Regions from separate parts of the Vibrio sp. SNU_ST1 genome, predicted to be linked through region 2. Evidence: riboswitches for the same ligand, from Rfam matches in the RefSeq annotation. Region 2 holds a riboswitch; each other region holds the start of a gene.
The links. A riboswitch is a leader RNA that binds a small molecule or an ion and turns the genes downstream of it on or off. The one in region 2 is predicted to bind thiamine pyrophosphate.
Positions count from the first base shown of each region.

Region 1 (8,081 bases), on a different replicon from region 2:
ATTTTGCGTGGTCAAGATATTGATGGTGAGTCGAATGGTTCAATGACAACGACCTTAATTGGCTTAAGCTTGGCGAAGAGCGGTAAGGTTGTCGGTGAAATTGGTGAGGCTTTTGGCGTACAGGACTTGCAACTGGATACTGCAGGCTCTGGAGATGATTCCCAGGTTACGGTCAGCGGCTACATTCTCCCTGGTTTACAGGTGAAGTATGGCGTAGGTATCTTTAACTCGTTAGGTGAGTTTACTGTTCGTTATCGATTGATGCAGGATCTCTATGTTGAAGCCGTGTCGGGGCTAGACAGCGCCGTGGATCTTCTCTATCAATTTGAATTCGAGTAACACTGGAGTCGTGAGTGATTAGCGGATGACGAATGCTGAGGAGGGGTTATGCAGCAACTTGTTTTTGTTTATGGAACCTTGAGACAAGGTCAGTCCAACCACCACTATTTGCAGCAGTGTGCGTGCTTAGGAAGGTTTGACACCCCTGAGGAATACGCTCTTTTTGATTTAGGTGCCTATCCGGCGATGATTTCTGGAAAGAAAAATGTCGTTGGCGAGGTCTATATCATTAACGATGAAGTTTTGGCTTCGCTCGATCGGCTAGAAGATGTTCCTGTTGAGTATCGTCGCGAGCAAATAGAGACTATATTTGGATTAGCATGGGTATATTTGTATCAGCTTGATCTAACGGCTAATAAAGAAATACTTTCGGGTGACTGGTGTAAGCGAAAAACTTACGAAAGTGAATGAACTACTGGAAGCTTTCTGACGTAATAGCTAGAAGTCTCAATGTATAGGCTAGTCTTTTCCATCAGGAGGAAATTATGAAATATCTATTATTAGTGCTTTCCATCATGCTATTTGGTTGTGCGCAAACTCCGCCACCAACGTCAATGAATACGACAGACTGGCAGAACTTTGGCGAAGAAATGGCGCGGAAAGGTAAGACCAAACAAACCGAAGCCAGTTTAGCTGAAGCTGTATCTTCACCATCGATTGATGCCGATTTGTATGCTGCTTATGGCAAAGGTTATGAAATGGGTAAAACTCAATATTGTTCTCAAAACCCAAGAGCGTTAGGACGCCGAGGTGATACTTACCTTGGAATTTGCGATGATGTCGATAAGTGGTTCCGCTTCAAGTATGAAAGAGGCGCAGAATCGAAATTTGACCTTCGATAGCCCTGTGAACAATTAGCTCAGAGAACAACAAAAAGCCAGCATATGAATGCTGGCTTTTTTAATGGCGTTAATTTGAAAAATAAGCGAGACGATTAGTCTCGGTTAAGTTCAAGAAACTCTTCTACTTTTTTAACCATGTTTTTAGAACCAACAAAGAAAGGCACACGCTGGTGCAGCTCGGTTGGTTTAATATCCATGATGCGTTGCGCTCCGTCTGATGCGGTACCACCGGCCTGCTCCATAATAAAGGCTATTGGGTTGCACTCGTACAGCAGACGCAGTTTACCTTGAGGGTGGCTTTGCGTACTCGGGTATAAGTAGATACCGCCTTTCAGAAGATTACGGTGGAAATCTGATACTAGAGAACCGATGTAACGTGATGTGTAAGGGCGGTTGTCGCTTGGCTCATTTTCTTGGCAGTACTTGATGTACTTCTTAACACCCGTAGGGAAGCGAATGTAGTTACCTTCGTTGATGGAATAAATCTTACCTTCATCAGGGATCATCATGTTTTCATGAGACAGACAGAAGGTGCCCAGAGATGGGTCGTAGGTGAAGCCATTTACACCTGCACCAGTTGTGTAAACAAGCATAGTTGAAGAGCCGTAAATTACGTAACCCGCGGCTACTTGCTTGTGTCCTGGCTGAAGGAAGTCTTCTTGTGTTGGTGGGGTGCCAACAGGTGATACTCGACGGTAGATAGAGAAGATTGTACCAACAGATACATTGACATCGATGTTTGAAGAACCATCAAGGGGGTCCATCAGAACGACGTATTTTGCGTTTTTGTTGAGCTCTTTATTGAAGGCGACAGCTTCGTCTTCTTCTTCACTTGCAACACCACAAACTTGATCACGAGCTTCTAGAGCCGCTTTAAATTTGTCGTTCGCGTAAAGGTCTAGCTTTTGCTGTTCTTCACCTTGAACGTTGTCTGTACCAACAGCGCCAGTGATATCGACTAGACCAGCCTTGTTGATCTCACGGTTAACAATTTTTGCAGCAAGTCGAATAGACGACAAAAGGGATGATAGATCACCGCTTGCATGGGGGAAGTCACTCTGTTTCTCAACAATGAACTCACCAAGGGTGCGCATCTCAGACATGTTATTTCCTTAAACTTCTCTCAATATTAGGGGGATTTGAGCACTATAGAATTTGCCTCTTACTCGGGCTTTATTCACCTAGACGCCTACTTAAATTCTAAAGGTTAGATCTTTTTAATGGTAATGAACTAAGCGACGCAGATCTCACTTACTATGTCGACTAAATTTGTTTTGCATTGCTACTCGCTTTTAATCGTCATTTAATGATAATGAGTGCAGTAGTTTGATTTAGACATGGTTCATTTAGCCAAGCGTTTGGAAGCAATTTATGCATATTCATATCTTAGGAATTTGTGGCACCTTCATGGGAGGTGCTGCGGTATTGGCTCGTCAATTAGGTCACAAGGTTACCGGTAGTGACGCGAATGTTTACCCACCAATGAGCACTTTGTTGGAGTCTCAAGGGATTGAAATTATTGAAGGGTTTGACCCAAGCCAGTTAGAACCAAGGCCGGATCTCGTGGTGATTGGTAATGCGATGAGTCGTGGCAACCCATGTGTTGAGTATGTATTGGATAACAATCTTAGATACACCTCAGGCCCGCAATGGTTGCAAGAGTTCTTGTTGCATGATCGTTGGGTATTAGCGGTATCGGGAACACATGGCAAGACAACAACATCGAGCATGCTGGCTTGGATTTTAGAAGACTGTGGCTATGCGCCTGGCTTCTTAGTTGGCGGCGTGTTGGGTAACTTTGGTATCTCTGCTCGCCTTGGTGAAAGCATGTTCTTCGTGGTCGAAGCCGACGAATACGACAGTGCTTTTTTTGATAAACGATCTAAGTTCGTCCATTACCACCCAAGAACCTTGGTAATGAATAACCTCGAGTTCGATCATGCTGACATCTTCGATGATCTTGAGGCGATTAAGCGTCAGTTCCACCACTTAGTGCGCACTGTCCCAGGTAATGGCCGAATTTTCTCTCCTAAACAAGATACGGCTATTCAAGATGTTCTAGCTCGTGGGTGCTGGAGTGAGACTGAATCGAGCGGTGAACTCGGTGATTGGGATGCGAAGAAGCTGGTTAAAGACGGCTCTAAATTTGAGGTTTACTTCCAAGGCGAGTGTGTTGGAACGGTAGACTGGGATTTAGTAGGCGACCATAACGTTAACAATGCCTTAATGGCGATTGCGGCGGCAAGACATGTTGGTGTGACACCTGATTTAGCGTGTGAATCGTTGGCTACTTTCATTAACACCAAACGTCGTTTGGAGTTTAAAGGCGAAGTGGCTGGTGTGTCTGTTTATGATGACTTTGCTCATCACCCAACGGCAATTGAACTTACGCTGGGCGGCTTACGTAATAAGGTCGACACGAAAAAAATCATTGCCGTTTTAGAGCCTCGCTCTGCCACCATGAAGCGCGGTGTACACAAAGAAACTTTAGCTGATTCTCTTAAGCAAGCGGATTCTACCTACTTATTCCAACCGGGTAATATTGATTGGTCGGTACAAGACGTTGCCGATGCGTGTCACCAACCCGCGCACGTGAGTGATGACATGGATGCATTCGTTGCTAAAATTGTCTCAGAGGCACAAGCAGGCGATCAAATCTTGGTAATGAGTAATGGTGGCTTTGGTGGTATTCATCAGAAACTGTTGGATGGATTAGCACTCAAAGGCTAAAGCATCCACGACCTTATAATTTGAAGTAATTGAGAACATGACAAAACACGATAAAGCGATAACTCTTGCTTTCACTGGCGCATCCGGTGCGCCTTATGGCCTGCGTTTACTTGAATGCCTTTTGGCTGCCGATTATCAGGTCTACTTGCTGATATCATCGGCAGCGCGAGTGGTGTTGGCGACCGAGCATGAACTGAAGTTACCTGCTGGGCCAGATGCTGCGAAACAAGCTTTGGTTAAGCATTTAGATTGCGACCCAGAAAAGCTGGTGGTGTGTGGCAAAGATGATTGGTTCTCACCGGTTGCCTCTGGTTCAGCAGCACCGAAGCAGATGGTAGTGTGTCCATGCTCTGCGGGAAGCTTGGCATCGATTGCTCATGGCCTATCAGATAACTTGATCGAGCGCGCAGCAGACGTAGTTATGAAAGAGCGAGGTCAGCTGTTATTGGTGGTTCGTGAGACGCCATTTTCTACGTTGCATCTAGAGAATATGCACAAACTCTCGACCATGGGCGTGACGATTATGCCTGCAGCTCCGGGTTTTTATCATCAACCTAAGTCGATTGAAGACCTGGTCGACTTTATGGTGGCACGTATTCTCGATCACCTTGGTATCGAGCAAGGTTTAGTGCCACGTTGGGGGTACGATCTACGTAATTGATCCAAACTTGATGGCTTATTGTTAAAAATCAAATTACAATCCTGAACACTCATCGGGGAGCGAACCATTCAAATAGTGAATGCGAGCTGAGATCAAGCAGACACTTGGGACCCGTAAACCTGAACCAGATAATGCTGGCGTAGGAATTGAGTTAGGAACAACCTCTACCGTTCTCCTCCCTCAAACCTGTGCCGCTCAGACCATGGAGAGCGTCCAGTGAAATTAACATTAACAACTCTTGCTGTTACTACAGCCATCTCTTTTTCTGCCTTCGCCGCAGACAACACCTTAACGGTTTACACTTACGACTCTTTTGCTGCGGATTGGGGCCCTCGCCCTGTCGTTGAAAAAGCATTCGAAGAAAAGTGTGGCTGTGATGTGAATTTTGTCGCGTTAGAAGATGGTGTATCTATTTTAAACCGCTTACGTCTTGAAGGTGGCAACAGCAAAGCTGACATCATTTTAGGCCTAGATAATAATCTCATGGCTGAAGCGAAATCTACGGGTTTATTGGCTGAGCACAGTGTTGATACATCATCTGTGGCGCTTCCTAACGGTTGGAACGACAGTACCTTTGTTCCTTATGATTTTGGTTACTTTGCGTTTATTTATAACAAAGAAAAGCTAGCAAATCCGCCAAAGAGCCTGAAAGAACTGGTTGAGCAACGTGACGATCTTAAGGTTATCTATCAAGATCCACGTACATCAACACCAGGTCAAGGCATGATGCTATGGATGAAGTCTGTTTACGGTGATGAAGCAACTGCGGCGTGGAAGAAGCTCGCTCAGAAAACGGTTACTGTGACTAAAGGCTGGTCTGAAGCTTACTCTATGTTCCTAGAAGGCGAGTCGGATTTAGTGTTGTCTTACACAACTTCTCCTGCTTACCACATCATTGCAGAAAGTGATTCTAAGTACGCAGCAGCAAGCTTTGAAGAAGGTCATTACACTCAAGTGGAAGTGGCAGCGAAGGTTAAAGGTAGCAAGAACGAAAAGCTTGCCGATGAGTTTATGGCATTTATCTTAAGTGATGAGTTCCAATCGGCGATGCCTACTGGTAACTGGATGTACCCAGTGACCGATGTTGAGCTACCAAAAGGGTTCGAGCAACTTACGGTTCCTCAGAAAGCGCTAAGCTTCACACCAGAAGAGATTGCCGAGAAGCGTAAGCCTTGGATTCGTGAATGGCAGAGTGCACTTACTTTTTAACTTACTATTTAACTTATTATTTAAGAAAATGAGTTTTCTAACGTACTTTTAAAAAACTAGCTTTCTGTATTTAAAGGTTCATTCGTTATGTTTGGAGTGAACCATTTACGGTAAAAAATCAATTTATGATAAAGAAAACACCTAAGGTCGGGGTTTGGGTTGCGATACTCATTACCGCCTTCGTGGTTTCAGCAGTTGGGGCATTGCTAAGCAATGCCCCTTCTCTTGATATCAGCCAAGTATGGTCCGATCCTTACTATTGGCATGTAACGAAATTCAGTTTCTATCAAGCGACACTCTCAACTGTGCTGAGTGTTGGCTTTGCTATACCTATTGCTCATGCTCTGTGTCGCAGACAATTTTTTGGACGAGCCTTGTTGTTAAGGCTTTTTGCTTCGACCTTGGTTTTGCCCGTATTAGTTGGTGTATTTGGTTTGCTCGCGATTTATGGTAACAGTGGTTGGTTAGCTAAATTTCTGGCGAACTTCGATATTAAACTACCATTCTCGATTTATGGGTTGAATGGTATTTTGCTCGCACATGTCTTTTTTAACCTGCCTTATGCTAGCCGTTTACTTTTACAAGCTTTAGATACCGTACCTGCCGAGCAGCATAAGCTGTGTGCTCATTTGGGTATGAGTCATTGGAACAAATTCAGATGGGTTGAATGGCCTCGCTTAAGACAGCAACTGCCACATGTGTGTGGTTTGGTCTTCATGCTGTGTTTTACCAGCTTTGCTACCGTGATGGCACTAGGCGGTGGACCTAAATCAACCACTATCGAACTTGCGATTTATCAGGCGATTAAATTCGACTTTGACCTGCAGGCCGGTGCCTTGCTCGCGATATGGCAAATGCTGCTGTGTGGTGTGTTAGCTGTGAGCATTCAACGTCTATCGAAACCTATTTCAGTGACAGCCAGTCAATTGTCGGAAGAGAAATATTTGGTTAAGGACAGCTGGTGGTCAAAAGCTTGGGATAGCTTTTGGATCATCATCGTCTCAATGCTGGTATTGCCGCCATTAGCTATGGTTATCGTCAGTGGCATTAACTCGCAGGCATTAATTGTGCTGAGCAGCGAGCCGTTTTGGGCTGCGTTAATGGCCTCGGTTAAAGTCGCGTCATTAGCAAGTGTTATCGCTGTTGGTATTGGTATCGCCATACTACTGACTAGTCGAGCATGGCGTTTACAGAACAGGAATTTTCGAGCCGATAAAATCGAGCTGATTGGCACTATTATCTTAGTGACTCCCGGGCTTGTGATCAGTACGGGCCTCTTCTTATTACTGCGTTCATTCACCGATGTTTTCAGCTTAGCTTTCTTTATCGTGATTGCAGTAAACAGTTTAATGGCGCTGCCTTACGTAATTAAAACCTTGGCTCAACCTATGCTGCATTTGTCTCAGCAGTATCAGTATGTGTGCGCAAGTTTGGGAATGACTGGTTTCACGCGTTTTAGGCTAGTGGAGTGGCGCGCATTGCGTAAACCGATGGCACAAGCCTTCTCGATCAGCTTTATGTTAGCAATGGGTGACTTAAGCGCGATTGCTTTGTTTGGTAGCCAAGATTTTAGAACTCTGCCCTTGTACCTATTCCAATTATTAGGCAGCTATCAAATGGAAGCCGCAGCTGTGGTTTCCGTGAGCTTACTGTTACTGAGTGTTGGCAGCTTTAGCCTGATTGAATTTTTATTTACTCGAAGATCTAAGCTCGATGCTAAAGAGTTGAGGAACCGATGATGTTAGTGATGAAAGATGTGGACTACCACTATCACAGAGAGTTGTTTTGCTTTGATTTTCAAGCTGAGCAGGGCGATATTGTTGCGCTAATGGGGCCAAGTGGCGCCGGTAAATCAACGCTGTTGGCACTGGTTGCTGGGTTTATTGAGCCCACTTCGGGTGAGATCTCTGTAGCGGGACAATCACTGATTGGCAAAGAAGCACATCAGCGTCCATTAGCGATGTTGTTTCAAGAGCACAACCTGTTTGCCCATCTCACCGTACGTGAAAATATTGGCTTAGGCTTGCATCCAGGGTTAAAGCTTACGGCAACCCAAAAGCACGAAGTCGTACAGGCCGCTGCACAAGTGGGTGTCGCTGAGTATTTAGATAGATTGCCTGAGCACTTATCGGGTGGTCAACGTCAGCGTGTCGCGTTAGCTCGTTGTTTTGTTCAGCCTCATGATATTTGGTTGCTTGATGAACCTTTCTCTGCGCTTGACCCTTTGCTTCGTGAGGAAATGCTTAACCTTGTTAGGCGATTAGCCGCAGAGCGAAACATTACGGTATTGATGGTTACTC
Region 1 is NZ_CP130748.1:2,847,091-2,855,171, reverse strand. Features, by position in the region: gene Q5H80_RS12605 (translocation/assembly module TamB domain-containing protein) at 1-339, shown strand, start outside; gene Q5H80_RS12600 (gamma-glutamylcyclotransferase) at 388-750, shown strand; gene Q5H80_RS12595 (DUF2799 domain-containing protein) at 825-1,181, shown strand; gene fbp (class 1 fructose-bisphosphatase) at 1,274-2,284, opposite strand; gene mpl (UDP-N-acetylmuramate:L-alanyl-gamma-D-glutamyl-meso-diaminopimelate ligase) at 2,553-3,911, shown strand; gene Q5H80_RS12580 (flavin prenyltransferase UbiX) at 3,949-4,572, shown strand; TPP riboswitch at 4,616-4,735, shown strand; gene thiB (thiamine ABC transporter substrate binding subunit) at 4,789-5,781, shown strand; gene thiP (thiamine/thiamine pyrophosphate ABC transporter permease ThiP) at 5,907-7,520, shown strand; gene thiQ (thiamine ABC transporter ATP-binding protein) at 7,520-8,081, shown strand, end outside.
Region 1: another riboswitch for thiamine pyrophosphate. It lies ahead of thiB (thiamine ABC transporter substrate binding subunit); the one in region 2 lies ahead of thiD (bifunctional hydroxymethylpyrimidine kinase/phosphomethylpyrimidine kinase).

Region 2 (8,081 bases):
GGTGACATCGTTAAAGCTGACATGGCACCAATTGGTGGTCCTGCGGAGAAAAAACCGATCACTTCAGCGTCAGTGACATTGAATAAAGCGCAGACGAACTATGAGTTTTCTCTGGGCTTCATTGATCCAGGTACTTACTCTTTAGGCTATACCTGTACAGCACAACATGACAGTGATGAAGACAATGCCGATCCGGTTGCTGATGGTTTTGTAATCTATGCTGTTGAAAATAGTGTTCAGGTAGTTATTGGTCAGAACAGCCAAGTATCGTTTTAAATCTTTAACGTGATTTAGCATTCGAATAAATACGGCCTCTTATTTGGAGGCCGTTTTTGATCACGTTACCTAGCTAGCATGAATTTGATGAGCATTGAGTGTGACTCAAGGGAAGTGATAATGTAACTTTGTATCTCTTACTTTAACCTAGCGAAATGTACTCCGGCGTTGCTCATGAAATCTAGCTTAAGCATTCGATCTTACACCAAGCAATTTAATACTCATGCTCATGATGACCATCATCAATTGGTATTGCCGATCCAAGGCAGTATTAATATCGAAATGGTGGGGTATGTAGGCAAAGTGGCCGTGGGAGAATGTGTGGTGATTCCGGTAACCACAGCGCATGCGTTTAAGGCGGATGAAGCCGCGCGGTTTATTGTCGCAGATATGGCAGAGTTGCCGCAGCACTTGTTAGAGCATGAGCTCTCGGTTTTCACGATAACGCCACCTTTGATGAGCTTCTTGCTGTTTGTTGAGAAGCAGCTGGAGTATCAGGTCGATAGTGGCATTGAGTCATCAGTTTTGGATGTGTTTTCACTGCTGTTAGAGCAACAACAAGTCAGCAAGAGCATCGACCCTCGAATCCGTGCGGTACAAAGGTTGATTGCGGATAACTACACCCAGCCGTTATCCATTTCACAACTTGCTGAAACGGCCTGTTTGAGTCCCACTCAATTTAAAAAACGCTTCAAAGAATGCCTGGGGATCAGTGCGCTTAAATACATCACTCGCTATCGTATGGAGAAAGCTCAAGCCTTGTTAACCCATACCGATTTGCCTGTCCAATTGATCGCTGAAAACGTTGGGTATACTGATGTGTCTGCGTTCAGTCGACGCTTCTCTCAGCACTTTGGAATGTCTCCAAGGGCGTTTCTAGGCTCCATGAAAGAAAGTCTTTAGAAACAATAATAGCGTCCTTTCGGCAAACTAACTTATATCAATCTTCACTATTATCTATTTCAGAACTGAAAATTGAGTAATAGAAATGAATCTTGCCATCAATCGCGTTAACGAATTCCAAACGGGCACTTTAGCTATCTTGTTTGCTTCTATTTTATGGGGCACGACAGGCACCGCCGCAAGTTTTGCGCCTGATCTCAGCCCATTAGCGATTGGTGCTTTCTCTATGGGCGTCGGTGGCCTAATGCAAGCGGGTTTAGCGTTTCGAAAGATCCTATCCGCATTCGACAAGCTTTTGCTGAACAAGAAATTGCTAGCGGTGAGTGCACTGGCTTTGGCGGTTTATCCTTTGGCTTTCTATTCATCCATGAAGTTATCTGGTGTTGCGATTGGTACAGTCGTTTCGATTGCTACCGCGCCTTTCTTTTCGGCACTGTTAGAGTGTCTTATCAGCAAAAAAAATAATATCAACCGACGTTGGCTCACTAGCTTTGCGATTGGTGTGGTGGGTATTGGGCTGTTGGTGTTTTCCGAATCTTCAACGACGAATGAATCCGGTGATGATCTCAAGCTATTAGGTATTGCTTTGGGTTTGCTCGCTGGGTTGTGTTACGCCATTTATTCTTGGGCGACCAAAGCACTGATCGATAAAGGGATTAAGTCACAAGCGGCGATGGGCAGTATTTTTGGCCTCGGTGCGATGTTGTTGCTGCCAACGCTCTGGTTTACTGGTGATAACCTGTTTTCCTCGCAGACCAACGTATTAGTCATTAGTTATCTGACGTTAATTCCGCAGTGTTTGGGTTATGTCGCCTTCAGTTTTGGTTTACGCCATGTCACAGCGAGTAGCGCAAATCTGCTGACTCTGTTTGAACCGGTAGTTGCAGCGGTGCTTGCCGTCTGTGTTGTCGGTGAGCTGATTCCTTTTACAGGCTGGCTAGGTATGTCTCTGATTGTGCTGTGCTTGTTGATACAGTCGAAGCCAGCTAAAAGAGTGTTGTAAACATTTGTTTTATAGAGCCTAATTGAAATTTATTCATGCGTAATTAGTATAATTGAATAAAATGAGTATCTCAGTTTTAAGAGTGCTGTTATTATCGCTATCAATAGTCGGGGGGCATATACCTTATTTGGTGTTTGCTGAGATCGTTAGTCGAGACCCGTTGAACCTGATTCAGTTAACACTGGCGTAGGGAACTATAAGCACTAGATCTACGTCTGCACCCATGAAGCCCCTTCATGAGCCTAATGCGACTTCTCCTTCGATCAGTGTTCGTTCTCCTGCGTCTTGTAAGATAGTAGGAGCGACAATGACACACAGTTCTATTTCAAAAGATTTAACGCCAAAAGCTTCAGTTTCACAGCACTCTGCTGATGGTTCGATTCGAACGAACACTCCGATTGTATTGACTATCGCAGGTTCTGACAGTGGCGGCGGTGCAGGTATCCAAGCTGATATTAAAGCCATGTCTGCTACCGGTAGTTTCGCTTGTTCTGTGATTACCGCTATCACTTCCCAGAACACTCAAGGCGTGTCAGCCATTTTTCCTATCCCGCTCGACCATGTCGCTAGCCAGTTAGATGCGGTTTTTACTGATCTCAATATCGTGGCAGTAAAAGTCGGCATGTTGGCTGATTCTCAAATCATCAACGTCGTTGCAGACAAAATTAAGCAGTACCAACCTAAACACCTAGTGATTGACCCTGTCATGGTCGCGACAAGTGGTGATCTTCTCTTAGAAAACTCTGCTATTACGACGCTAAAGCAAGAACTGATTCCGCTGGCAGACATTATCACCCCTAACTTGCCAGAAGGCGCGGCACTTACCGGCAAAGCCGTACCTGAAAGCGAAGCGGAAATGCAGGGTATGATTGAAGATCTACGCGCTTTAGGTGCAAAAGCAGTCCTACTAAAAGGCGGTCACTTGGAGAAGGATGAGAACAGTAATGACCTACTGATTCTCCCGACGACGTCTGCCTTGATTAGCGCTAAGCGTTTCCCGACTAAAAACACTCACGGTACGGGTTGTACGCTCTCTTCTGCCATTGCTTCTTTCTTGGCTCAAGGCAACACGCTTACGCAAGCTGTCGACCTAGGCAAACAATACATTTCTCACGCGATTGCTCATGCTGATGAGTTGCAAGTCGGTCAAGGCCACGGCCCTGTAAATCACTTCTTCGCTGGACACGGTAATGTTCGTTAATACGGTTGGGGTTCAACTCAGCAATGCCACCTTGCGTTATCGCGATAGTGAATATGCCACCTTATCGGGACTATCACTGAGTATAAACGCGGGTAAGTGGACGGTATTGCTGGGTCGAAGTGGCTGCGGAAAAACGACTGTGTTGCGTTATCTAGCAGGCTTACTGGATGACAAGGTGGAATGGCAGGGCACATTGGCAACGTCCGATGAACTGCCTTTAACCGATCGTATCGCATACATGGCGCAACAAGATTTGTTACTGCCGTGGTTGTCGGTTATCGACAATGTGTGTTTGAGCCATCGCTTTCAAAATTCCGCAGATAAGCATCAAAGCCAAGCTTCTGATAAAGCAGCACAAACTAACCAAGCGCTAGAGCTGTTAGCAGCGGTTGGTTTGGCCGATTACGCGAATGCAATGCCGGATCAATTGTCTGGTGGTATGCGTCAACGTGTGGCTTTGGCTCGAACCTTAATGCAAGACAAGCCAGTCGTGCTGATGGATGAACCTTTCTCAGCGCTGGATGCAGTAACAAGGCATAAGCTACAAAGCTTAGCGTGTGGACTGTTAAGAGATAAAACCGTTGTGTTGATCACTCATGATCCACAAGAAGCGGTGCGTTTGGCGGATAACTTGTATGTGTTGCAAGGCACGCCTGCGAGTGCTCAGTCATTGTCTGTGCCTAACACCCTCACACCAAGAGTGTTAGATGGTGAATGTGCTGAGTTACAACAAGCCATCTTAGATCAGTTGGAGCGTGATTATGAGTGATCTAACGCGAAGCGAAGCGGTGGCTCGTTCAACCAACGCGCAGACTACTACTACACGTCCAAGTCAGATGAATCCCGTTATGCGTTTGCTTATCAGCGGTGCTGTGATTCTGGGCTTATGGCAAATGGTGGTGGTTATTTTCGAGATGCCAAGCTTCATTCTGCCAGCGCCTGCAGAAGTCTTCATCAAGCTAATCGAACGCTACGATGTGTTACTCAAGCACACTTGGGTTACTGCGCAGGAGATCTTACTTGGTCTATTGCTAGGTTTATCCATGGGGCTGTTTTTCGCCCTGCAGATGTTGATGTTCGAACCGCTGAAACGCTGGTTGTTGCCTATTTTAATTGCTAGCCAAGCGATTCCTGTGTTTGCGATCGCGCCAGTGTTGATGCTGTGGCTTGGTTATGGCATTGCCTCAAAAGTCGTCATGGCGGCGATCATAATCTTCTTCCCCGTGACCACTTGTTGTTACGACGGCCTGCGTAATACACCAACAGGTTATCTTGATCTCGCTAAGACGATGGGGGCATCGAAATGGCAACTACTGCGTTATATCCAACTACCTGCTGCGCTGCCAACACTGGCATCTGGCATTCGTGTGGCTGTGGTTATTGCTCCAATTGGCGCAGTCGTCGGGGAGTGGGTTGGTTCGAGTGAAGGGTTAGGTTACCTAATGCTACAAGCTAACGCGCGCATGATCATTGATGAGATGTTTGCTGCCTTGTTCATCTTGGCGGTGCTGTCTATCTCGCTCTATTTCGTTACAGATAAATTACTTAAAAAAGCTATCCCTTGGGAGAACCAGTGATGGTTCGTTCAGTGTTGTCTATCTCAAGCAACACCTCGTTAAAAACTAGATCTACAAACACAATAATAATATTCAAAAGGAAAGGTTAACTATGAAAAATACCAAATTGGTAGGTGCAGTGGCACTGCTTGCTTCGCTAGTTTCAGGCCATGCATTGGCGGATTCTGAACAAAAGAAACTGACACTGATGTTGGATTGGTTTGTGAACCCGAACCACGGCCCAATAGTGATCGCTCAAGAGCGAGGCTACTTTGCTGACCAGGGCCTAGAGGTTGACATCCAAGAGCCAGCTGACCCAAGCACGCCAGCAAAATTGGTTGCTGCCGGTAAAGTCGATTTAGCGGTAACTTACCAACCTAGTTTAACCATGGATGTAGCGGCAGGTTTACCTCTCGTACGTGCATCTACTCTTATCGCAACGCCACTGAATACGTTGATGGTTTTGGATAATGGCAAGAACGATTCACTAGCGGATCTGAAAGGCAAAAAGATCGGTATTGCGATTGCGGGTAACGAAGAAGCGACCATAGGCACCATGCTAGCTCAAGAAAATGTTGCGTTTACAGACGTGCAAACCATCAATGTCGGTTGGGCACTTTCGTCTTCATTGGCATCAGGCAAGGTAGATGCAATTTGGGGTGGCTTACGTAATTTCGAAACTAACCAGCTAGCCCTTGAAGGCTTTAAAGCTAAAGCGTTCTTCCCAGAAGAGCACGGTGTTCCTGCTTACGATGAGCTTATCTTTGTGGCGAACGCAAAGCAGCACGATGATGAAGCGATCAAAGCGTTCAACAAAGCATTGGAACAAGCAACAACTTACATCGTGAACCACCCACAAGACTCGTGGAGCGAGTTTGTCGCGTATTCACCAGATACGTTGAATAACGAACTTAACCAACGCGCATGGAATGACACGCTGACTCGTTTTGCACTTCGCCCTTCAGCTGTTGATCTAAAACGTTACGACGATTATGCCGAGTTCATGTTCGACAAAGGTATCATCAAATCACTACCAAAAGCCGCAGATTACGTACCGACTTTTGACTAAGGAATCTCATGAAATACCAAGACTTAATCCAAGCCTGTCAGCAAGATTGGCAAGACTACACCGAGCATGATTTTGTTAAAACTCTGGCAAACGGCACTCTCGCTCAGCCGTGTTTTCTGCATTACCTGAAGCAAGATTTTCTGTTTTTGAAGCAGTATGCCCGTGCTTATGCATTGGCAATTTACAAGGCGAAAACCTTGGCTGATATGCGCCGTGCACTGCCAAGTGTTCATGCTCTGCTAGATTCTGAAATCTCTCACCATGTGACTTACTGTGGTCAGTGGGGATTAACGGAATCGGATTTGGAAAATGAACCTGAAGATTTCGGTACAGTTGCTTACACGCGCTATGTTCTAGATGCGGGTATGACGGGTGATCTTGTCGACTTATATGCGGCATTGGCTCCGTGTTCAATCGGTTATGCCGTGATTGGTAAAGCGCTGTTAGAAAGCAGTGATACTGTTTTGGAAGGCAACCCATACGCAAGCTGGTTACAGCTTTACGGCGGTGAAGAATTCCAGTCTGGCGTGGCAACGGGCGCGGAATACTTCAATCAACTACTGGCTGAAATTGATATTAACAGCGAGCGCGGTCAGAACATCGTTCATATCTTCAAAACCGCAACGCGTATGGAAGTAGCTTTCTGGCAGCAAGGGCTGAATTCACTTAATGAGTAATCACGGCTAAACCTTGTCGCTAGCCAACCTGCAGCGGCTTAAAACGACTTTCACGAATAAGGATTTATCCATGTTAACTGAACAAATCATCCAATCGTTGCGCGCAGTACGAGAGCAAAAACCACTGGTTGTGAACATCACCAACTACGTCGTGATGAACAATACTGCCAATGTATTATTGGCGATTGGCGCTTCGCCTATCATGGCGCACTCACAACAAGAACTGGCTGAGATGATGTCTTTCTCTGGCGCGCTTGTGATTAACATTGGCACGTTAGACAGTGTTTGGACGCCAAGAATGCTTTTCGCGGTTGAACAAGCGAATGCCAATAGCAAGGTTGTGGTGCTTGACCCTGTGGGTTGTGGCGCAAGTACGCTGCGTACCGAGACTTCTCGTGAAATCGCTCGTTTAGCGGATAAGTTGATCATTCGTGGTAACGCGTCTGAGATCATTGCGCTAGCGGGTGAGCAAGCACAGAACAAAGGCGTTGATGCACTAGATAGCAGTGACGCTGCATTAGGCGCAGCGCAATGCTTAGTCGCTGAATACGGTGCGAATGTGGTGATTTCTGGTGAGACGGATTACGTTGTCACGAAAGACAGTGTTGTGACGTTAAACAACGGGCACCCAATGATGCCGTATGTGACCGGCATGGGTTGTACCTTAACTGCATTGACGGGCGCTTTCGCGGCTGTCGGCGATGACAGTGGTTTGGCTGCTGCGGCGGTATTGGGTGTGGTTGGTGAAATCGCGGCGGAAAACTCACGCGGCCCAGGTAGCTTGCAAATGAACTTACTTGATGAGTTATATCAATTGGATGAAGAGACGTTGATCCAACGTTTGAAGGTTCAGTAGATTCAATCTGGCTATAAGCATTTAGCTCACTAAAAAGCCCCTAACACGAATGTGCTAGGGGCTTTCTTATTATATAAACCGTGTTCGCTATGTTTTTAATAAGCGAGGCTCTAAATAACAGAGACTTAAAGTCAGCTAGGTTCTAAATCGATTCACTTGGCTCTCTAAGTGATGAGCAACTTCGGTTAAGTCACTTGCTGCACCTGAAATGCTGCTGACCGACTCTTGGTTGCTCTGCGCGATGGTATTTGCACCTTGCGCGTTTTCACCCAGTGACTTGGTTAAGCAATCTTGCTCGTCGACAGATACTGCGATCTGGCTGTTGGCCTGATTCAAATCTTGGATGTGTTGGTTAATCACATGCAAGTTCTGAGAAGCTTGCTGTGCCTGAGTTGAAGCATCTGAAACCGTGCTGTGGCTCTCTTTGATCGACTCTAACGCATCTTTAGCGCCACGTTGCAGTGAGGTGATGAGTTCATCAATCTGGCTTGCAGAATCTTGGGTACGCTTAGCGAGCGTTCTTACTTCATCGGCTACCAC
Region 2 is NZ_CP130749.1:1,117,541-1,125,621, reverse strand. Features, by position in the region: gene Q5H80_RS19245 (DUF4382 domain-containing protein) at 1-276, shown strand, start outside; gene Q5H80_RS19240 (AraC family transcriptional regulator) at 451-1,179, shown strand; gene Q5H80_RS19235 (DMT family transporter) at 1,265-2,182, shown strand; TPP riboswitch at 2,281-2,392, shown strand; gene thiD (bifunctional hydroxymethylpyrimidine kinase/phosphomethylpyrimidine kinase) at 2,490-3,383, shown strand; gene Q5H80_RS19225 (ABC transporter ATP-binding protein) at 3,373-4,152, shown strand; gene Q5H80_RS19220 (ABC transporter permease) at 4,145-4,960, shown strand; gene Q5H80_RS19215 (ABC transporter substrate-binding protein) at 5,052-6,008, shown strand; gene tenA (thiaminase II) at 6,017-6,685, shown strand; gene thiM (hydroxyethylthiazole kinase) at 6,756-7,541, shown strand; gene Q5H80_RS19200 (methyl-accepting chemotaxis protein) at 7,677-8,081, opposite strand, start outside.

Region 3 (8,081 bases), on a different replicon from region 2:
TCATAATAACCATGAGTCGATAGACCAATCTTAATACCCGCTTGGCTCAGTTGGGAAAGGTTTGATTCTTCAATATCCTCTTGCCCAAGATGTACACCAAAAGCACCATGCTTGAGCGCAAGCTGCCAGTAATCGTTAATAAAAACCTGAGCGTTATGTTCTCGACCAAGTTCGATTGCTCGTGCGACTTGTTGTTCCAAATCTGCTTGCTTAGGGTTCTTAATACGCAGTTGAACTGTATTAATTCCAAGCTTGAGCAACCTTTCTATCCACGCAACATCATCAACTACTGGGTATAAACCGAGGCTATTTTTGCTCAACTCAGGGAAGGAAAGTGATGTCCCTTGGTTAGCCCAACCAACGCTTATATTCAGTCGTTCATCTTCAAGGATGGGGATAGGAAAGTCTTGATAATGTGCTGGCCATGTTCCACGTGAAACATTCGATGTAGCGCGAGCCAAGACCAATGCGTCTTCCCATGGAAACTCTAACGCCAATAATGTAAGTAACCAAGCGAAGTGACCACGACTATCTAACTCTTGATGAGCTGCAGTTTCGTTCTTGATAACACGATTAGCACCTAAGTGTGACCAGATATCTAACACAGCTGAATCATCGGAGACTCCGATATAGACGGTGTTCGAAGCTTGAGCCAAAGCAGCACAAACATCGGTCAACGCGGCTGAATTACTGTAATCAACAACATGGTTCAGTTCCGCTAACTGACACTCTGCTAAGGAATCAACATCATCAACAAAGCCAATAGATGGTGCCTGTTGAGCATCAACGATAGAGAAGTATCGAGTTGGGCTAACACCCAACTCAACTGCATCAGTTGCTAAACCTTGTCGTTTAGCAACCAATAGACAGTTTTGAACCTCTCCCGTTAACTCGATGTATTGAGATGGGATGAGAATCTTCACTGTCATTATTCCTCTAGTTGAGCTTCTTTTGCGCCTATTGCAGGGTGATAAAGTTCAGAGCCAGTATCACGGAACTCTTGTGATTTTTGACGCATTCCCTCCAACGGGTTATCTAGCATCTTAATCTCAATAGCCTGATCAGCGGCTACTTGTTCTGTGTCTTTCGCGTACTCTCGAACTTCTTGAGAAATCTTCATCGAGCAGAACTTAGGACCACACATAGAGCAGAAGTGAGCAACCTTGCCCGACTCTTGTGGCAAGGTTTCATCGTGGAAAGAACGTGCTGTTTCCGGATCTAAAGCTAGATTAAATTGGTCTTCCCAACGGAATTCGAAACGCGCTTTAGATAATGCATTATCTCGAATTTGTGCGCCCGGGTGCCCTTTTGCCAAGTCTGCAGCATGTGCTGCCAGCTTGTAAGTAATCAAGCCAGTCTTCACATCTTCTTTGTTTGGCAAGCCTAAATGCTCTTTAGGAGTTACATAACAAAGCATCGCACAGCCGTACCAACCGATCATGGCTGCACCAATACCAGAGGTAATATGGTCATAACCCGGCGCAATATCTGTAGTCAGTGGACCTAAAGTATAGAAAGGCGCTTCATGGCAGTGCTCTAACTGCTCGTCCATGTTCTCTTTAATAAGATGCATAGGTACATGTCCAGGGCCTTCAATGATCACCTGAACGTCATATTCCCAAGCCACTTTAGTCAACTCACCTAGAGTGCGTAACTCCGAGAATTGAGCCTCATCGTTAGCATCTGCAATAGAGCCTGGACGCAAGCCATCACCTAGTGAAAGAGCAACATCATACTTCGCACAGATCTCACAGATCTCGCGGAAATGTGTGTATAGGAAGCTTTCCTGATGATGTGCAAGACACCATTTCGCGATAATAGATCCACCACGAGAGACAATGCCAGTCACACGTTTAGCCGTCATAGGTACGTAACGAAGCAGCAAACCTGCGTGGATAGTGAAGTAATCAACACCCTGCTCAGCTTGTTCAATCAAGGTATCGCGCATCACTTCCCAGTTTAGGTCTTCTGCAACGCCATTCACTTTTTCAAGCGCTTGATACATAGGAACCGTACCAATAGGCACAGGGCTGTTACGCAGGATCCATTCACGAGTCTCGTGGATATTACGTCCAGTAGAAAGGTCCATTACGGTGTCGCCACCCCAGCGGGTTGACCATACTAACTTCTCAACTTCTTCTTCAATTGAAGAGCTTACTGAAGAGTTACCGATATTGGCGTTCACTTTCACTAAGAAGTTTCTACCAATAATCATAGGTTCTGATTCTGGGTGGTTGATGTTTGAAGGGATAATAGCTCGACCTTCAGCAACCTCTTTACGCACGAACTCAGGGGTGATTTCTTTAGGTAGGTTGGCGCCAAAGTTATGGCCAGGGTGTTGGTGATTAAGTTGTTCGTCAGCAAACTTCTGACGTCCCATGTTCTCACGTATCGCAATATACTCCATCTCAGGAGTGATAATACCCTGACGAGCATAATGCAGTTGAGTTACACATTGGTCGCCAGTAGCACGACGAATTCTAGGCAGGTTTCCGTAACGAAGGTCGTCTAGGGTTTCATCTTCTAAACGTTCTTTGGTGTAAACAGAGCTTACATCATCGAGCAATTCCGTATCGCCACGCTCTTCAATCCATTGCTCTCGCAACTTAGGAAGGCCGCTATAAAGGTCTATTTCATGCGTAGGATCGGTATAAACACCGGAGGTATCGTAGACATGAATAGGCTCATTAGATTCGAATACAGGCTCTTTTTTGGTGCCACCGACAAGGCTATCTGCGAGTGATATTTCTCGCACAGGGACTTGGATATCTTCTCGAGATCCTTGGATGTAAGCTTTTTTTGAATTTGGATAAGGTTGTACGGATAAAGAATCAATGAAATTCTTCGCTTCCAGTCTTGCTTGTTTACGACTCGACATAGCATTTTTCCTTGGCTTTTAGCCATTATTTATAGGGATAAAAATGCTTGACGGATTAGATGCTACAAGAGGGATCACGGTAAGAAATACAGTTGTGATCTGGAGATAGATCTCTAGAAGGATTCTAGTTAGATATCTACTCTTGTTCCCTTCGCAGGTATTAGCCTGATCAGGTTCAACGGATCCCGAGTTAACGGTCTCAGCCATATGGCACTCCGACAAGTTCGATCGAGTATATAAAAACGGCTTGGATAAACCAAGCCGAGTTGTTAACAAATCGTAAGAAAGTTTTAAGACTTTATCAAAAGTTGGAAGCCGATCCATGCTGCTGAAATACTGAGAACCACGTTGAGCAACACATTAAGCCCCATCTTAAAGAAAGCGCCCTGCTGCATAAGAAGCACGTTATCCATCGAAAATGTAGAGAACGTAGTCAGTGCTCCAAGGAAACCGAGGCCAATGATCTGTCTCCATGGTTCAGTCGCAACCATCTCATTTTCGAATGCGGCGATGAGCAAGCCCATAATCAAAGAGCCGATCACGTTAACAGTCAACGTACCGTAAGGAAAGCCACGCCCTAACATCACTACACATAACTCTGAAATCAAATAGCGCGAACAAGCACCAAATGCGCCACCAATGGCAATAAAACCTAAAATAGATAGCTGACCCATGAATCCTCCCAAATAACAGTCCCTATATTCTAGCTTTACCGCCGATAAAAGCGAGGGTAGAACTAAGAATGCATGCGCAAAAATTAAACGTTACAGGTGTCACTTAACTTCAATATATCCCATTAGTCCCGTTTTCATGTGCTCAATGACATGACAGTGGTACATCCAACGTCCAGGGTTGTCTGCAACAAACGCAGCTTTCGCTCGACCATTTTTCCCAAGTAACACAGTGTCGGTATGGAAGGGTTCTTCAATTTTTTTACCATCAAGTTCCAATACAGTAAATGTATGACCGTGAATATGAATCGGGTGATGATATTGAGTGACGTTCTTAAGATCGAATATGTAAGTCTTACCTAACTCTAAAGTCACCAACGGCTCTGGAATATTGTCTTTGCTCATTCCCTCCCATGCTCGCTTATTAGTAAGCCAAAACTTAGGCATGGACTTACCATCTTTAGATACTGGTGATACCGCCCCTTCCCACTCAAACACAAAATCGATTTCTTCTGCGTTGGCGAGATCTAAGTTAGGCACGGGATTCAGAGGCAATGAAGGAAGTGTTTGGCCTTCTATTAACGTTGAATCTACAACCTCAAACTCACACAAGGAGAATGGAAAACGCCCCTTCATTTGAAGGACACTCACTTGCTCGCCCACCTTAGGAGCAATCAGCCCAAGGTCGACACGCATACCTGGGCCAATTTTATGTTGAGTCAGCTTATAAGGTGTCTTTACAGGGTTACCATCAATGGCAATGACCCATGCTTCTGCCCCTTCAATAGCAATCGGATAGGTAATCGTGTTATCAACATTAGCGATACGGAGCCTAGTCGTTGCATGTTGCTTCAATTGATAAATAGGTTCATGTACTCCATTAACGCTACTCCACTCTCCTGGCGTGCCCATACGAGCGCTGAGGCGGGGAATCATTAAGTCTTTCCACTGACCTTGTTTGTCGATATGCCAATGTTTAAGCATCAGAGCATGCTCTTCATCGAACTGAACTGGCGCGCTCTCTTCAACAATAATAAGGCCGACTAAGCCCATACCCAGTTGTTTAACGCTGTTCATGTGTGGGTGATACCAAAAAGTACCCGCATCTGGTGGCGTAAACTCATAGACAAACGTTTCACCGGGCATAATAGGAGGCTGACTTAAGAAAGGAACCCCGTCCATTTCGATTGGAATTCTCAGTCCATGCCAATGAATTGTCGTCGGTTCTGAAAGCTTGTTGGTAAATCGGATCGTTACCTTTTCGCCTTGTCGACAGCGAATAATCGGCGCTGGAATCTGTCCATTAAAGGCTAAAACATTAGTATTAAACCCCTTTACCAACTCAGCAGTTGAGGGCTCAGCAGTTAAGTCATAAACGAACTTTCCTTGTTCATCAACAGACAGCTTCATTGAACAAGCCGGCAGGACGGTTAGTGCAGATATAGCGAGAGATGATTGAATAAACTTACGACGGGAAATATCCATATTTGTTGCCTTTTAGTAATAACGACCAAAATGTAACAAAATATTGAGAATAATTCTCATAAAGAAGTGTGGTTTGTGCTGTCGATTGTTTATAAAAGAAGCTGAGATAAGTAAGCACTTACACTTTTAAGGCTAGATTCTGTTGAAGATAGGAATTATCGACTAAAAAATCGAATAATTAGAAAGCAAAAGGATTCCAAGATTTCTGCTGGGACGCGTAGTCTGGAGCCTTAAATATGCCAGGAACGCCTAGCTATCCCAACATTACTTTTCAGAAGCAACAGACGTAAAAAAGCCCCAGCATTTCTGCTGAGGCTTTAAATATGGCAGGGGTGGAGAGATTCGAACTCCCAACACGCGGATTTGGAATCCGCTGCTCTGCCAATTGGAGCTACACCCCTAAAACTTTTTACTACTTCAGATTCGAAAAAACCTCGCACTAGGCGAGGTTATCGAATAAGTGGCGGAGTGGACGGGACTCGAACCCGCGACCCCCGGCGTGACAGGCCGGTATTCTAACCAACTGAACTACCACTCCGCAGTGGTCAACTCACTAAGTGAGCGTCCATATCTCCAGGTCGGTCAACCTAAAGATTTAATTTGAAGCCTGGCGATGTCCTACTCTCACATGGGGAAGCCCCACACTACCATCGGCGCTATTGTGTTTCACTTCTGAGTTCGGCATGGAATCAGGTGGGTCCACAATGCTATGGTCGCCAAGCAAATTTTAAAATTCGGAAAGCTAATTTAAAAGTCTCTTCAAACTCATTCAAGGTCTGTCTTTGAGTCCACAAAACCCCTTGGGTGTTGTATGGTTAAGCCTCACGGGCAATTAGTACAGGTTAGCTCAATGCCTCGCAGCACTTACACACCCTGCCTATCAACGTCGTAGTCTACGACAACCCTTTAGGACGCTTATAGCGTCAGGGAAAACTCATCTCAAGGCTCGCTTCCCGCTTAGATGCTTTCAGCGGTTATCGATTCCGAACTTAGCTACCGGGCAATGCCATTGGCATGACAACCCGAACACCAGAGGTTCGTCCACTCCGGTCCTCTCGTACTAGGAGCAGCCCCTTTCAATTTTCCAACGCCCACGGCAGATAGGGACCGAACTGTCTCACGACGTTCTAAACCCAGCTCGCGTACCACTTTAAATGGCGAACAGCCATACCCTTGGGACCGACTTCAGCCCCAGGATGTGATGAGCCGACATCGAGGTGCCAAACACCGCCGTCGATATGAACTCTTGGGCGGTATCAGCCTGTTATCCCCGGAGTACCTTTTATCCGTTGAGCGATGGCCCTTCCATTCAGAACCACCGGATCACTATGACCTGCTTTCGCACCTGCTCGAATTGTCATTCTCGCAGTCAAGCGGGCTTATGCCATTGCACTAACCACACGATGTCCAACCGTGTTTAGCCCACCTTCGTGCTCCTCCGTTACTCTTTGGGAGGAGACCGCCCCAGTCAAACTACCCACCAGGCACTGTCCGTAATCCCGATTCAGGGACCAACGTTAGAACATCAAAACTACAAGGGTGGTATTTCAAGGACGACTCCACCACATCTAGCGACGCGGTTTCATAGTCTCCCACCTATCCTACACATGTAGGTTCAATGTTCAGTGCCAAGCTGTAGTAAAGGTTCACGGGGTCTTTCCGTCTAGCCGCGGGTACACTGCATCTTCACAGCGATTTCAATTTCACTGAGTCTCGGGTGGAGACAGCGTGGCCATCATTACGCCATTCGTGCAGGTCGGAACTTACCCGACAAGGAATTTCGCTACCTTAGGACCGTTATAGTTACGGCCGCCGTTTACCGGGGCTTCGATCAAGAGCTTCGACCGAAGTCTAACCCCATCAATTAACCTTCCGGCACCGGGCAGGCGTCACACCGTATACGTCATCTTACGATTTTGCACAGTGCTGTGTTTTTAATAAACAGTTGCAGCCACCTGGTATCTGCGACTCTCGTCTGCTCCATCCGCAAGGGACTTCACTGATAAGAGCGTACCTTCTCCCGAAGTTACGGTACCATTTTGCCTAGTTCCTTCACCCGAGTTCTCTCAAGCGCCTTGGTATTCTCTACCCGACCACCTGTGTCGGTTTGGGGTACGATTCCTTACAATCTGAAGCTTAGAGGCTTTTCCTGGAAGCATGGCATCAATGACTTCACTACCGTAGTAGCTCGACATCGTATCTCAGCGTTAAGAAAGTCCGGATTTACCTAAACTTTCCGCCTACATACTTGAACCTGGACAACCGTCGCCAGGCCCACCTAGCCTTCTCCGTCCCCCCATCGCAATTGTAAGAAGTACGGGAATATTAACCCGTTTCCCATCGACTACGCCTTTCGGCCTCGCCTTAGGAGTCGACTTACCCTGCCCCGATTAACGTTGGACAGGAACCCTTGGTCTTCCGGCGAGGGAGTTTTTCACTCCCTTTATCGTTACTCATGTCAGCATTCGCACTTCTGATACCTCCAGCATGCCTTACAGCACACCTTCAACGGCTTACAGAACGCTCCCCTACCCCACATACCCTAAGGTACGTAGCCGCAGCTTCGGTGTATAGCTTAGCCCCGTTACATCTTCCGCGCAGGCCGACTCGACCAGTGAGCTATTACGCTTTCTTTAAATGATGGCTGCTTCTAAGCCAACATCCTGGCTGTCTGAGCCTTCCCACATCGTTTCCCACTTAGCTATACTTTGGGACCTTAGCTGGCGGTCTGGGTTGTTTCCCTCTCCACGACGGACGTTAGCACCCGCCGTGTGTCTCCCGGATAGTACTTACTGGTATTCGGAGTTTGCAAAGGGTTGGTAAGTCGGGATGACCCCCTAGCCTTAACAGTGCTCTACCCCCAGTAGTATTCGTCCGAGGCGCTACCTAAATAGCTTTCGGGGAGAACCAGCTATCTCCAGGTTTGATTGGCCTTTCACCCCTAGCCACAAGTCATCCGCTAATTTTTCAACATTAGTCGGTTCGGTCCTCCAGTTGATGTTACTCAACCTTCAACCTGCCCATGGCTAGATCACCTGGTTTCGGGT
Region 3 is NZ_CP130748.1:3,174,249-3,182,329, forward strand. Features, by position in the region: gene Q5H80_RS14135 (thiamine phosphate synthase) at 1-929, opposite strand, end outside; gene thiC (phosphomethylpyrimidine synthase ThiC) at 929-2,878, opposite strand; TPP riboswitch at 3,008-3,106, opposite strand; gene crcB (fluoride efflux transporter CrcB) at 3,169-3,552, opposite strand; gene Q5H80_RS14150 (multicopper oxidase family protein) at 3,652-5,034, opposite strand; tRNA gene Q5H80_RS14155 (tRNA-Trp) at 5,359-5,435, opposite strand; tRNA gene Q5H80_RS14160 (tRNA-Asp) at 5,496-5,572, opposite strand; rRNA gene rrf (5S ribosomal RNA) at 5,640-5,755, opposite strand; rRNA gene Q5H80_RS14170 (23S ribosomal RNA) at 5,846-8,081, opposite strand, start outside.
Region 3: another riboswitch for thiamine pyrophosphate. It lies ahead of thiC (phosphomethylpyrimidine synthase ThiC); the one in region 2 lies ahead of thiD (bifunctional hydroxymethylpyrimidine kinase/phosphomethylpyrimidine kinase).